Regions from separate parts of the Neobacillus sp. DZ-9 genome, predicted to be linked through region 3. Evidence: predicted binding sites of a transcription regulator. Region 3 holds the regulator's gene; each other region holds the start of a gene.
What was found. The regulator LexA, encoded in region 3, represses DNA repair genes until DNA is damaged. The targets are predictions, from matches to a motif close to CGAACATATGTTCG.

Region 1 (4,218 bases), on a different contig from region 3:
CACTGAAAAGGGATTACAACCTTCGTACGATGAAGAAAGCGGTCAAAATTATGCAGAGTATTATGCAGAAGCTGAAAAAACCACCTATAGAATTTGGATTGAGGATGTACAGTCCTTACAAAAGCGAGCAGATTTAGCGATTAAATACAAGCTTGCTGGCATCGGAACCTGGTCAAGATATTTTGGCGATCAAACTGCGTGGACCGCATTAAATCTAAATTCCAGCAAAGCGATTACCCAAAAATAAAATGGCAACAAAAACCGGCTTTTGCCGGTTTTTTGTTTAAATTAGGCTCTTTTCGTAACCTTTGTTTCTTTTAGAACTTTTTAAGAGTCATTTACAAAGTTTCTTGGCAATTTTCGCAAATGTTCTTACGAAAAGATGCCACGAAGAATCATGTTTTACGGGTTGATGATCTTATACGAAAAACAACAATCTTTGCGAAAATAGCCTTAAAGTAAGAACAATTAGAGTCAATTTTATTACAAAAATATGGAGAATTTTCTAACGATTTGTTAATCCGTTGAAAGACATGGATACGCCCAATATAATTTAGATATATCACCATATATAACGAAGAATTACCGGCCAGATGAACCAAAATTGGTCGGTTTATCTTTATATTCCAAAAATTTTTCTAAGGGAGTGAGGGTGATGAACATGCAAATGGAAAATGATTTAAGTTACCAGGAATTGTTAGGAAAATATGAAGAAACCATTAAATTAAATCGATATTTAGAGAAACGGATTGATGAGATTGCCGCAGATAACAAACAAAAAGAGAATCTGTTAATTCAGCAATCGCGCCTTGCTGCAATGGGGGAAATGTTAGTTAGCATTGGTCACCAGTGGCGGCTGCCTTTAAACAGTTTAACCCTCTTAATCCATGATTTAAAAGATGCCCTGGAATATGGGGAAATTAACGACAAATACTTAGATCGATTCACAAGAGACAGCATGAGTCAGATTACACAGATGTCAGAAACAATTAACGATTTTCGGAAATTTTACAAATTTAACAAAGAAAAAACCACCTTTTCTGTTGGTGATTCCATTGAAGAGGCTTTGTCTATTTTTTCTTTAAGCCTTCAAAACCATGGGATTGTGGTTCAATTTGAGTACAGGGGTCAGCAAATGACTTATGGAGTACCAAATGAATACAGCCAGGTCGTACTTAATATTTTAACAAACGCACGAGACGCCTTTGTACATAAGGAAATTCCTAATCGAAAAATCATCATTAAATTAACGGAAACCGATAACATCATAAAAGCTGAATTCGTCGATAATGCCGGCGGAATTGACCCAGAACAAATCCATAAAGTATTTGAGCCATATTTTACAACGCGCCCGCAAGGCACAGGCCTCGGACTACATATGTCAAAACTGATCATCGAGAAAATGAATGGCTCTATCACGGTAGAAAATACCGGCCCTGGTGCCCGATTCAGTTTATTACTGCCAAAGGTATCCGTTTCTGATAACACTCCATCCAATTAAGTTTTTCCTTTTAGAACAGTTTATTATGTTTTTTTGATAGGAAAAGGTAAACTAAAGGGAAAATATATTTAGGAGTGGAACAGAATGGCGATTGAAAATCCAAGCCGTGATGAAATCAAGGAAATATTAAAAAAGGCAAAAAGAATTGCTGTCGTAGGATTAAGTGATAATCCAGAACGTACTTCTTATCAAGTTTCCGCTGCTATGCAGAAAGCTGGCTATGAAATCATTCCCGTCAACCCTACTATCGGTGAGGCACTCGGTGTTAAAGCGGTGGCGTCATTGAAGGATGTCGAAGGTCCAGTTGACATTGTAAATGTGTTCCGCCGCTCCGAACAATTGTTTGATGTAGCGAAGGAATTCGATGGAATGGGTGCTCCGGTTTTTTGGGCCCAGCAGGGGCTTGCCAATGAAGAAGCCTATGAATTCCTAAAGTCTAAAGGTTACACTGTTATTATGGACCGATGTATTAAAGTTGAGCATGCACTAACAAAATACTAAATTTTTACCAAAAAGCTGCTTATTAAATATGCGGCTTTTTACTTTTTTTTGAACAAATATGCACCAAAATTAGATGACAAAAATATGTAGTTTTAAAATACTTATTTGCCAAATCGAAATAAATCGCTAAAATAAAGCATAGACGCCGCATGAACTTGTGGTAAAATTATGTAGCAAACACTCGTTCTAATTATTATTTTTCATATAGAATGAATTGACTGTTTATTATATCAATAAGATTTTGTTTCTTTTTGTAGGGTATGAAAGGGGTATTTTAGTGGCAAGAAATCAGCAAGCTTTTGATTATAATGATGACGCCATACAGGTACTGGAAGGTTTAGAAGCCGTTAGAAAGCGTCCAGGAATGTACATTGGAAGCACCGATTCACGCGGACTTCACCATCTCGTCTACGAAATCGTGGACAACTCAGTCGATGAAGCGCTTGGCGGATTTGGTGATCACATCATTGTAAAAATACACAAAGACAATTCAATCAGCGTAATCGATAAAGGACGCGGTATGCCTACCGGGATGCATAAAATGGGGAAACCGACTCCAGAGGTCATCTTAACTGTTCTCCATGCAGGGGGAAAATTTGGCCAGGGCGGTTATAAGACTAGCGGCGGACTGCACGGTGTTGGTGCATCAGTCGTCAACGCATTATCGGAGTGGTTAACCGTAACAATAAAGAGAGACGGTTTTGTCTATGAACAACAATTCGAACATGGCGGGAAGCCAATCACAACACTCGAAAAAATCGGTAAAACCAATCAAACGGGAACTACGATACATTTTAAGCCGGATCCAACGATTTTTTCGACGACAACCTATAATTTTGAAACTTTATGTGAGAGGTTAAGAGAATCAGCCTTCTTGTTAAAAGGACTCAAAATTGAAATCCGTGATGAACGTAATGATCTACATGAAGTATTTCACTACGTTAATGGAATCGAAGCTTTTGTTGAGTATTTAAATGAAGAAAAGGATGTTCTTCATCCAGTCGCCAGCTTTGATGGTACACAAAATGGCATAGAAGTTGAATTTGCCTTCCAATTTAATGACGGCTACTCGGAGAATGTTTTATCTTTCGTCAATAATGTCCGCACAAAGGATGGCGGGACACATGAAGCAGGTGCTAAAACTGCGATGACAAGGGTGTTCAACGATTATGCCCGTAAGGTGGGCTTATTGAAAGAAAAGGATAAAAACCTGGACGGTTCCGATATTCGTGAAGGATTATCTGCTATTGTCTCTGTTAGGATTCCTGAAGAGCTTCTTCAATTTGAGGGGCAAACAAAAGGAAAATTGGGTACGAGCGAAGCACGGTCAGCCGTAGATGCGGTCGTTTCGGAGCAGCTTTCCTACCTGTTAGAGGAAAATCCAGATATAAGCTCTCTCCTTGTCAAAAAAGCTATTAAAGCCTATCAAGCACGTGAAGCAGCGAGAAAAGCCCGCGAGGATGCAAGAAGCGGCAAAAAGCGGAAGCGTTCAGAAGCCGTGTTATCCGGTAAATTGACACCAGCCCAGTCACGGAACCCGCAAAAAAATGAGCTTTATCTTGTAGAGGGTGACTCAGCAGGCGGTTCTGCCAAACAAGGTCGTGACCGTCGTTTTCAAGCTATACTCCCTTTAAGAGGTAAAGTTATTAATACAGAAAAAGCGAAACTGGCGGATATTTTTAAAAACGAAGAAATCAATACCATCATTCATGCAATTGGCGGCGGTGTAGGGTCTGATTTCAATGTGGAAGATATAAATTACGATAAAATTATCATAATGACCGATGCTGATACAGACGGTGCTCATATTCAAGTCCTATTGTTAACATTCTTCTACCGCTATATGAGAGCGCTTGTGGAAGCAGGAAAAGTGTTTATTGCCCTGCCTCCTCTTTATAAGGTGAGTAAAGGTACTGGCAAAAAAGAAATCATCGAGTACGCCTGGAATGAAGATGAATTGCAGGATGCCATGAAAAAGGTTGGCAGAGGTTATATCATTCAGCGCTATAAGGGTCTTGGTGAGATGAATGCAGACCAACTATGGGAAACGACCATGGATCCAGAAACACGTACCCTTATTCGCGTTAAAATTGACGATGCTGCCAGAGCAGAACGCAGGGTTACCACTCTTATGGGTGATAAAGTAGAACCCCGCCGCAAATGGATTGAAAGTAATGTGGCATTTGGATTGGAAGAAGATGAATCTATTTTAGAAA
Region 2 (4,218 bases), 530 kb from region 3:
GCCTTTCTACTGTATCCTGAGAGAGCTCCACCACACCTTGCACATCGGAGAACACCTGAAAAGTGAAAAGGTGAGGTTGCTTTCTTTCCATCTATTTTTCTTTTACCTCTTAGTTCCTGAACCTTTTCAAAGGTCTCATCATTAATGATTGCTGTATGGGTAATTTCATTGTAAATGATGGCATCCATTTTAGAATTATTTCCCCATCTTAAACGGCCGGTATATACTGGATTCTCAAGCCACCGACCAATCGTCCTGATGTCCTTATAAACTCCAAATTGCTGTAAATACAATACGATTGAACGTATTCCATGACCATTAGTATATAGCCGAAACATTTCCTCAATTAGATTTGCTTCCATTTGATTGATTTCTAATTCCCCATCCACAAGTTTATATCCAAACGGAGCGCGCCCACCATTACGTTCACCTTTATTTGCCTTTGCCAACATATTAACCGTCACACGCTCTGAAATCGTCTCACGCTCCCATTGTGCAATAGCAGCAACCAAGGTAATAAGAAACCTTCCCATAGCTGTTGTCGTGTCAAATGGTTCGGTTACTGAGCGAATAGCGATATTGTTCGCGTCAAATATCTTGAGTAACTTATCCAGGTCACTTACAGACCTTACAAGACGGTCCAATTTGTAAAAGACAACAACATCAAACTTCTTATCCTTAGCATCTTTTATCAAGCGCTGCATGTCTTTTCTGTTTAGATCTTTCGCGCTAGCATCATCCACATAAGAGTCAACATGCGTCCAGTTCTGTGACTCTATAAACTTACCATTTAATTCTTTTTGAGACTCAATACTGTAGCCTTGTTTAAATTGTTCATCCGTAGATACACGGTCATAGTCAACAGCCCTCATTGTTTTTCCTCCTTTCCACAATCAATGATATATAAAGTCTCTTATAAAATATCCCGTTAAATAATGGCTATACTTCATAAGTATTCCGATTTTCTGCAATATATTTAATATGGGAGCATCGATTGCGGATCTGTTCCAAGCGTTCCTCACATAGTTCTGGTGTAACCTTAAAAAGTCCAGCCATCTGGTCAATAACATATTCGTCCTCAAAATCTATAAATTTAATCATGTGATGGGGAATGGCGGCATACAAAGTAAAATGCCTGGCATCCCATTCCTGCAGCTCACGAAAAGCAGCTGGCATCATGGTTTGGATTCCCATATGTCTAAGGACATGACAGAGTTCGTGGAAAAATATTTCTCTTTGCTGGTCCTTCGGTTTTAATTTATTAATATAAATTCCTCGAAAATTTCCATTAACTTTGTGGAAGGAAGGCAATTCCCAACGTTTGATAAAGATACTGTAAATCCGTGCAATATGATCCTCATTAATCTGCCGAGGATGAAGGATTTTTAAGCGAATATAAAAGTCCGTTACCCAATCCTCTAGGGCGGTTGTTCTATAAGTATTTTTATATAATTCCACCAAATTCCCCACCTTTCGATAAAATTATACAAACATTTGTTCGTAAAAACAATAAAAAATGCCCAATTAAATGGACATTACAAAACGATCTATTTTATTCTTTAATATTTCGGAGTTGTTCTTTAACTAAAGCACCCGTTAGCTTAATAAGCATCCTTCCATTTAATAAAGCCTTCATCCCATCCACTAATTTTATCAATCTCGTGTTTGCCTATATGAAAGCATTCCTTGGGATGGTCTTTAAACCCAGGTAGTGTCATATATTTTTCAATCACTTCTTCCGCCTTTTCTTTTGTTGAAAAGACACCAATCATTTTTATCTCATCAAACATTTCGCCTTCATATTCATACTCGTAACTGTGTTCTAAAACATATACATACCCCATAGAAACACTTCCCCTATTTTTCCGTTTTTTATTTGTGAAACAAAAGCACCTGATAGTTGAAGAAGGTAGGTCATAGTTTTTCAATTACTAGCTTCCAATTCATCTGCAAACTTAATCATTTCCTCTTGTATCTGGGTAGCTAAATCAGGTTCTGTATAGATATAAACATCAGGTGCTTCAGGACCATCCATAAAAGCCTTTATGATAAAAGGCGTATTTTTGTCTCGATAAACTATATCGAATCTACCAACCTCATACTCATCATCGGGTTTCATTTTTTCTAACTTTTCTTGTACTTGGTTAATTTCTTCTGCTGAAAAACCTGATTCAACTAATGGGCTAATGCGTTGTAAAAAAGGTTTAACATTGTTCATCTCGAAATTCATCGATGCTTCATCCAGTTTTTTATCTTGAATTTTTGGTTCTTCCGTATCACTACAACCTCCAAGAAAGATAAAAAATATAATGGTAATTACCGCACTTTTTAATTTCATCCTACGACCCCGTTTTTATTAAATATTACCATTTCAATTTCTGTTATTGTTGGTTTTTTTAATAGAATTCTTTGAATGCTTATTCAACTAAACTGCCCCGTTAGTTGAACAAAAAAAGGCTACCTTAGCAACCTTGTACAGCTCATGCACCCGTTAGCCAACTATGCAGCAAAGCTGCACCACAGAGAATGGAATTTTAACACGTTCTTCCATGGTAGTTGAATGTAGTCGTGAATTACGTTGTTCTGTTGTTATATCTATTTATTACAGTTGCTAAAATGGCGATTAAAAAAACAATAACACTATTTATTAATAAATAATATCCTACTTGCAAGCCGTAAAATATTGCAAAAGCATCACGAATAACCAAAAGTGCTAATACACCACCGATTGCCCCAAATAAAACTGCTGATAATAATATTGTAAAAGCCGTAAAGTATAGATTTTTCTTTTTCTTGTAGGATATAAATCCAATAACATTTGCAACAACAATAAAAAAGCCCATAAGGATTAAGAAAAAATTACTCATTCAACTGCCCCCTTTAATAAACATATTTTACCATTAAAACTAAAAACCTTGTTGAACTATTCTGCCATTCTAGCTCAAAAATAAAAAAGACCGCCGCAGCGATCACTTTCTTTAACTCTTGCACCCTTTAGTTGAGTAAGCTATATTTTTATTAATCCTCGTCATTTAAAAACAACTCTTCTAAGTACCTTTCCTTTCTATTTAAAAATCCCTTTGTTATTTGATAATGTTCTGTGTCTTCATATCTGACGCTTTCAATTACATTGGAATCAAAACTAAAGATGTTTGCATTTGGATACCCCAGAAGAATAGGCGAATGTGTGGCGATGATAAATTGAGAGTTTCCACTACTCACCAATTGATAAATAACCCTCATAAATGCTAATAGGCGAGCTGGCGATAATGCTGCCTCGGGTTCATCTAATATATAAATGCCCTTACCCGAAAAACGGTTTAAAAATAATGATAAAAAGGATTCTCCGTGAGACTGGTGGTGTAATGACCTACCCCCATATGCTTGATAAATAGTCGGATCTTCTTTGGCTAGTTCATCCAGATGAGTAGCAAAATGATAAAAACTTTCAGCCCTTAAAAAGAAGCCTTGACTGATTTTTGGCAACCAAGACAAACGAATGTAATTTCCTAAAGCAGCGTGGGATGAATCTACATCAAATATATTGTTTCTTCCTCCCCCCGCGGTATTAAACCCACACTTGTAAGCAATTGCCTCAAGCAAAGTAGATTTTCCAGAACCATTTTCCCCTACAAAAAATGTTACTTCACTATCTAAGTCCAATGCATCCATTCCTCTTATAGCAGGAACAGTGAATGGGTACGTATTAAAATCGGGAACTTCTTCTCGTAAAAGAGTAATTCTACGTAAAAACAGCATTGGCTACACTCCGCTTTTTTATTTTTATTATAACGGGTATTGCGAGATTTTGAGATAATTCTTATTGAAGTACCCCGCAACGTTAGCGGAACAAGAAAAAGCGACTGCTCTTATTGAACAATCGCACCCTTTAGTTTAATAAACTATTTCGCTTTTGAAACGTAGAATCCTGTTCCATTTTCTTGTGGTACAAATACCTTAAACCCAGTTGGCATATTTTTTAGCATTTTCTCTGCCCCGTATTGTTCTTCAACTGTAATAACTGTGGGAATATCACTTCCTTCAGTTAATAGTTTCCATTTTGTAAAATAAAATCCTGTTCCGTTTTCTACTGTTTGTTCTGCTAATTCAGGCTGTTCTTCTGCTGATACCTTTGTGCTTTGTAAGTTTTCCGCAAAACCAACTGATAACGCTAAAACTCCTGCAAAACCAAGAGTTAAAACTAATTTCCTTTTCATA
Region 3 (4,218 bases):
ACATGCCGAAAAGGCGAAGCGCGAGTTAACAGATGATCAGTTAAGAAAAATGCTGCGAAACGAATTGATTCATTCAAATAGATTAAATCGTTCCTCACTTCGTCAAGGTGATATGTCACGCTTTTTCCATTAAAATTTTTTATGAAAATTTAGGGGGATTGAAAAATGCCAAAGTATTCAAGAGAAGATATTCAACGTCTTGCAAAAGAAGAAAATGTTAAATTTATTCGCCTACAATTCACTGACATTCTAGGAACAATTAAAAACGTTGAGATTCCTATTAGTCAATTAGAAAAAGCACTTGATAACAAAATGATGTTCGACGGATCTTCAATCGAAGGTTTCGTACGTATTGAAGAATCTGATATGCAGTTATATCCTGATTTAAATACATGGGTGGTTTTCCCATGGACCGCAGAAAAAGGAAAAGTTGCCCGTTTAATCTGTGATATCTACACTCCAGAAGGAAAACCTTTTGAAGGTGACCCTCGTAATAACTTAAGAAGAGTGTTGAAGGAAATGGAAGACCTTGGTTTCACTAACTTTAACCTCGGACCTGAGCCAGAATTCTTCCTATTTAAATTGGACCAAAAAGGTGAGCCTACTTTAGAATTGAACGACCAAGGAGGCTACTTTGACTTAGCTCCAACCGATTTAGGAGAAAACTGCCGCCGCGATATCGTTCTTGAATTAGAGGAAATGGGCTTTGAAATTGAAGCTTCTCACCACGAAGTAGCGCCAGGTCAGCACGAAATCGATTTCAAATATGCCGATGCTTTAACAGCCTGTGACCAAATCCAAACATTTAAGCTGGTTGTAAAAACAATTGCCCGTAAACACGGTTTACACGCTACTTTCATGCCAAAACCTTTATTCGGAGTAAATGGTTCTGGAATGCATATGAACCTTTCCTTATTTAAAAATGGGGAAAATGCCTTCTTCGAGCCAACTGGCGACCTTCAAATGAGCGATACTGCACGTCAGTTCATTGCTGGTATCTTAAAACATGCACCTGGATTTACGGCAGTTACAAATCCAACTGTAAACTCTTATAAGCGTCTTGTTCCTGGCTATGAAGCACCATGTTATGTTGCTTGGTCTGCACAAAACCGTTCACCATTAATTCGTATTCCAGCATCACGTGGACTAAGCACACGTGTTGAAGTACGAAGCGTTGACCCAGCTGCAAACCCTTACCTTGCGATGGCTGTTCTGCTAAAAGCTGGCCTAGATGGAATTAAGAATAAGTTAACTCCTCCTGCACCAGTTGACCGTAACATTTATGTAATGAGCAAGGAAGAAAGAATAGAAGAAGGCATTATCGATCTGCCTGCAACTCTAGCTCAAGCTTTAGACCTATTAAAATCAGACGAAGTAATCATAGCTGGTCTTGGCGAGCACATCTTAGAACACTTTGTAGAAGCAAAAGAGATCGAATGGGATATGTTCCGTACCGTCGTTCACCAATGGGAACGCGATCAGTATATGTCAATGTATTAAGATTGGAAAGTCTTGTCGCTTTTATAGCGTCAAGACTTTTTTATTTGTTGAAAAAGATAACTTCATTCGGGAAGCGAGTTTCATTTACTGTGGAAACACAGATTCTTGGATTTAGGTAAATGAACTGTCACTTCATTTACCCTGGAAGATCTATTTCATTCACTTTGGGCAATGAAAGGCTCTTTCATTTACCGAAGAGACACATTTTCATGCAAGTCGGTCAATGAAACACTATTTCATTGACCCTCGATGCACTTTTTCCTGCATTTTGGTCAATCAACCATCCAAACTAAAAAAACAAGATCACAAAAAAACAGCATCCTATAATCCAGATGCTGGTTTGTAATAAATTTTATTTCTCATCACTGTTCTGTTTGATCAATTTAAAACCCGAGAGTGCAGCATCACCAGCAATCCCGGCAACTAGCGAAAAAATAATATTCTCAACATAGGAATTTGGAGCTGTATACAAAACAAGAAGAAGGGCTGCAACCGCACCTAGAAGCATTTCTTCTAGAAAACCGAGATAAAGGAACTTTTTTGTTTTCCGAGGCATAATAATTTTACCATGCTTACGAACATGTCCAATAATCCCAACCGACCCACCAATCACTAACGAGAAAATAATGTCAATGAACACTTCTTTCTCACTCTCCTTAAGCCTGAATTTTTTGGACCTAAGGTAAATCTTGGTGTATTACCATTATACTAAACTTGGAAACTCTTGAGCATAGGAAAAAATACTGAATTTTCCAAATACAAGCATCATTAAAATTATTTATCAAAAATTTTCCCAATATTAGTATTGATAAAACAAGAGTCGGCAATTGAAAGCCGACTCTTTATTAATGAATATGTCTATATACTCCGATAACTTTTCCAAGAATAGAAACATTTCGTAAAATAATAGGATCCATGGTTGAATTTTCCGGCTGCAACCGGATGAAATCTTTTTCTTTAAAAAATCTCTTACACGTTGCTTCATCATCTTCTGTCATCGCGACAACAATATCCCCATTATTCGCTGTTTGCTGCTGTTTAACGATTACATAGTCTCCATCAAGAATTCCAGCCTCTATCATACTTTCACCCATGATTTCTAGCATAAATACGTGTTCATCAGCAGGTGCAAGCCTTTCCGGAAGTGGAAAATATTCTTCTACGTTTTCAATGGCAGTAATAGGTAATCCCGCTGTTACCTTACCAACGATTGGAACATTGACTACATTGTTTCTTGGGATATGAGCAAGTTCATCTACTTCCAAAATTTCGATTGCTCTTGGTTTTGTTGGATCTCGTCTAATAAGACCTTTACTTTCTAATCTAGCTAAATGGCCATGTACAGTGGAACTGGATGCAAGTCCAACCGCTTCGCCAATTTCACGTACGGATGGAGGATAGCCCTTGCTCTTAACCTCACCTTTTATGAAATCCAGGATATCCTGCTGCCGTTTAGATATCTTTACCATGATAAAATGCACCTCGCCTGGTTAATGTTGTCTTAATTATATCATGTTCGCTTATTTTATACAAACATAAGTTCGAATAACTAGTTGACAACAAACAAACGTTCGAATTATAATGAAACTATCAAAAGCGAACGTATATTCTATTAAGAGGTGTTAATCATGAAAAAGATTTGGAACCAATACTCATTTGCTATAATTCTAATGTTTATAAGCTGTTCATTTGCCTTAATCTTATCTATTCAGTCAAATGCCAATGAAAAGGATAAATTTATAAAAGTAACTGTCTCTGAAGGAGATTCACTCTGGGAGCTATCCGACCAGTATGCAGGCCAGCACTCTCTATCCAATAAAGAGTTTATCAGCTGGGTGAAAAAGCACAATAAAAATGTGGGTGATCAAATTTTCCCTGGCGATAAAATTATGATCCCAGTCAGCAACGAAGCTCCGGATACTACACAATTTGCAAGTGCCATTGAGGAATAAATGGGATGAATGCAATCATATACTGCCGGGTTAGCACAAATAAGGAAACGCAGGAAACCTCGTTACAGCGTCAAGAAGAAGAACTAATACAACTTGCAAAACAGCATCATTTTGAAATTGATTCAATTATTAAAGAACAGGCAAGCGGCTATGACTTTGAAAGAGATGGTATCCTTCATGTTTTGGAACGGATAAAGGATAAAAAAGTACAAGCCCTTCTAATTCAAGACGAAACACGTCTTGGCAGGGGAAACGCCAAAATTGCACTTTTGCACTGTATCTTAAAAGAGGGAATTAAACTTTATTGTATTTCTCATAATGGTGAATTGCAGCTTTCAGAGTCGGATTCTATGGTATTGAAAATTGTTAGTATGGTGGAAGAGTACCAGCGAAAGCTCCATAATGTAAAAATAAAGCGTGGAATGAGACGGGCTGTCGAACAGGGATATAGCCCCCAAAAAAATTTAAAAAACCTTGGTGAAGCTTCAGGCCGAGAAAAAATCGAAGTTCCAGTCGAGGAAATTGTGAGATTAAGAAAGAACAATTTAACCTTTCATGAAATAGCCGCTGTTTTAAGAGGATTTGGGTATAATATTTCCAAAGCGACCGTTCATCGTAGATACCAGGAATATATGGAATCTCAAGATGAGTAGACCTTTTGCCTTGTCAGAAGGTCTTTTTTTTAGTAAAATCAGTTGCTATGTACACAGTTTTTTATGAAAGTTGGTGTTTAAATGCTGTCCAAAGAGAAAATGGCAAGAATAAA

Region 1: a site for LexA is predicted at 2,177-2,190, ahead of parE (DNA topoisomerase IV subunit B). Genes of this name have one in related genera too.
Region 2: a site for LexA is predicted at 1,488-1,501, ahead of AC59HZ_RS05170 (ImmA/IrrE family metallo-endopeptidase). Genes of this name have one in related genera too.

The regions. Positions count from the first base shown of each region.
Region 1 covers NZ_JCAIOL010000005.1:494,590-498,807, forward strand. Annotated here, with positions in the region: gene AC59HZ_RS17310 (glycosyl hydrolase family 18 protein) at 1-247, shown strand, start outside; gene AC59HZ_RS17315 (sensor histidine kinase) at 656-1,501, shown strand; gene AC59HZ_RS17320 (CoA-binding protein) at 1,586-2,002, shown strand; gene parE (DNA topoisomerase IV subunit B) at 2,280-4,218, shown strand, end outside.
Region 2 covers NZ_JCAIOL010000002.1:165,636-169,853, forward strand. Annotated here, with positions in the region: gene AC59HZ_RS05165 (recombinase family protein) at 1-872, opposite strand, end outside; gene AC59HZ_RS05170 (ImmA/IrrE family metallo-endopeptidase) at 940-1,458, opposite strand; gene AC59HZ_RS05175 (DUF7336 domain-containing protein) at 1,602-1,844, opposite strand; gene AC59HZ_RS05180 (hypothetical protein) at 1,925-2,338, opposite strand; gene AC59HZ_RS05185 (3-isopropylmalate dehydrogenase) at 2,574-2,867, opposite strand; gene AC59HZ_RS05190 (AAA family ATPase) at 3,019-3,756, opposite strand; gene AC59HZ_RS05195 (hypothetical protein) at 3,903-4,217, opposite strand.
Region 3 covers NZ_JCAIOL010000002.1:693,593-697,810, forward strand. Annotated here, with positions in the region: gene AC59HZ_RS07955 (MerR family transcriptional regulator) at 1-133, shown strand, start outside; gene glnA (type I glutamate--ammonia ligase) at 166-1,500, shown strand; gene AC59HZ_RS07965 (DUF4257 domain-containing protein) at 1,853-2,140, opposite strand; gene lexA (transcriptional repressor LexA) at 2,346-2,969, opposite strand; gene yneA (cell division suppressor protein YneA) at 3,129-3,452, shown strand; gene AC59HZ_RS07980 (YneB family resolvase-like protein) at 3,458-4,105, shown strand; gene AC59HZ_RS07985 (DUF896 domain-containing protein) at 4,187-4,218, shown strand, end outside.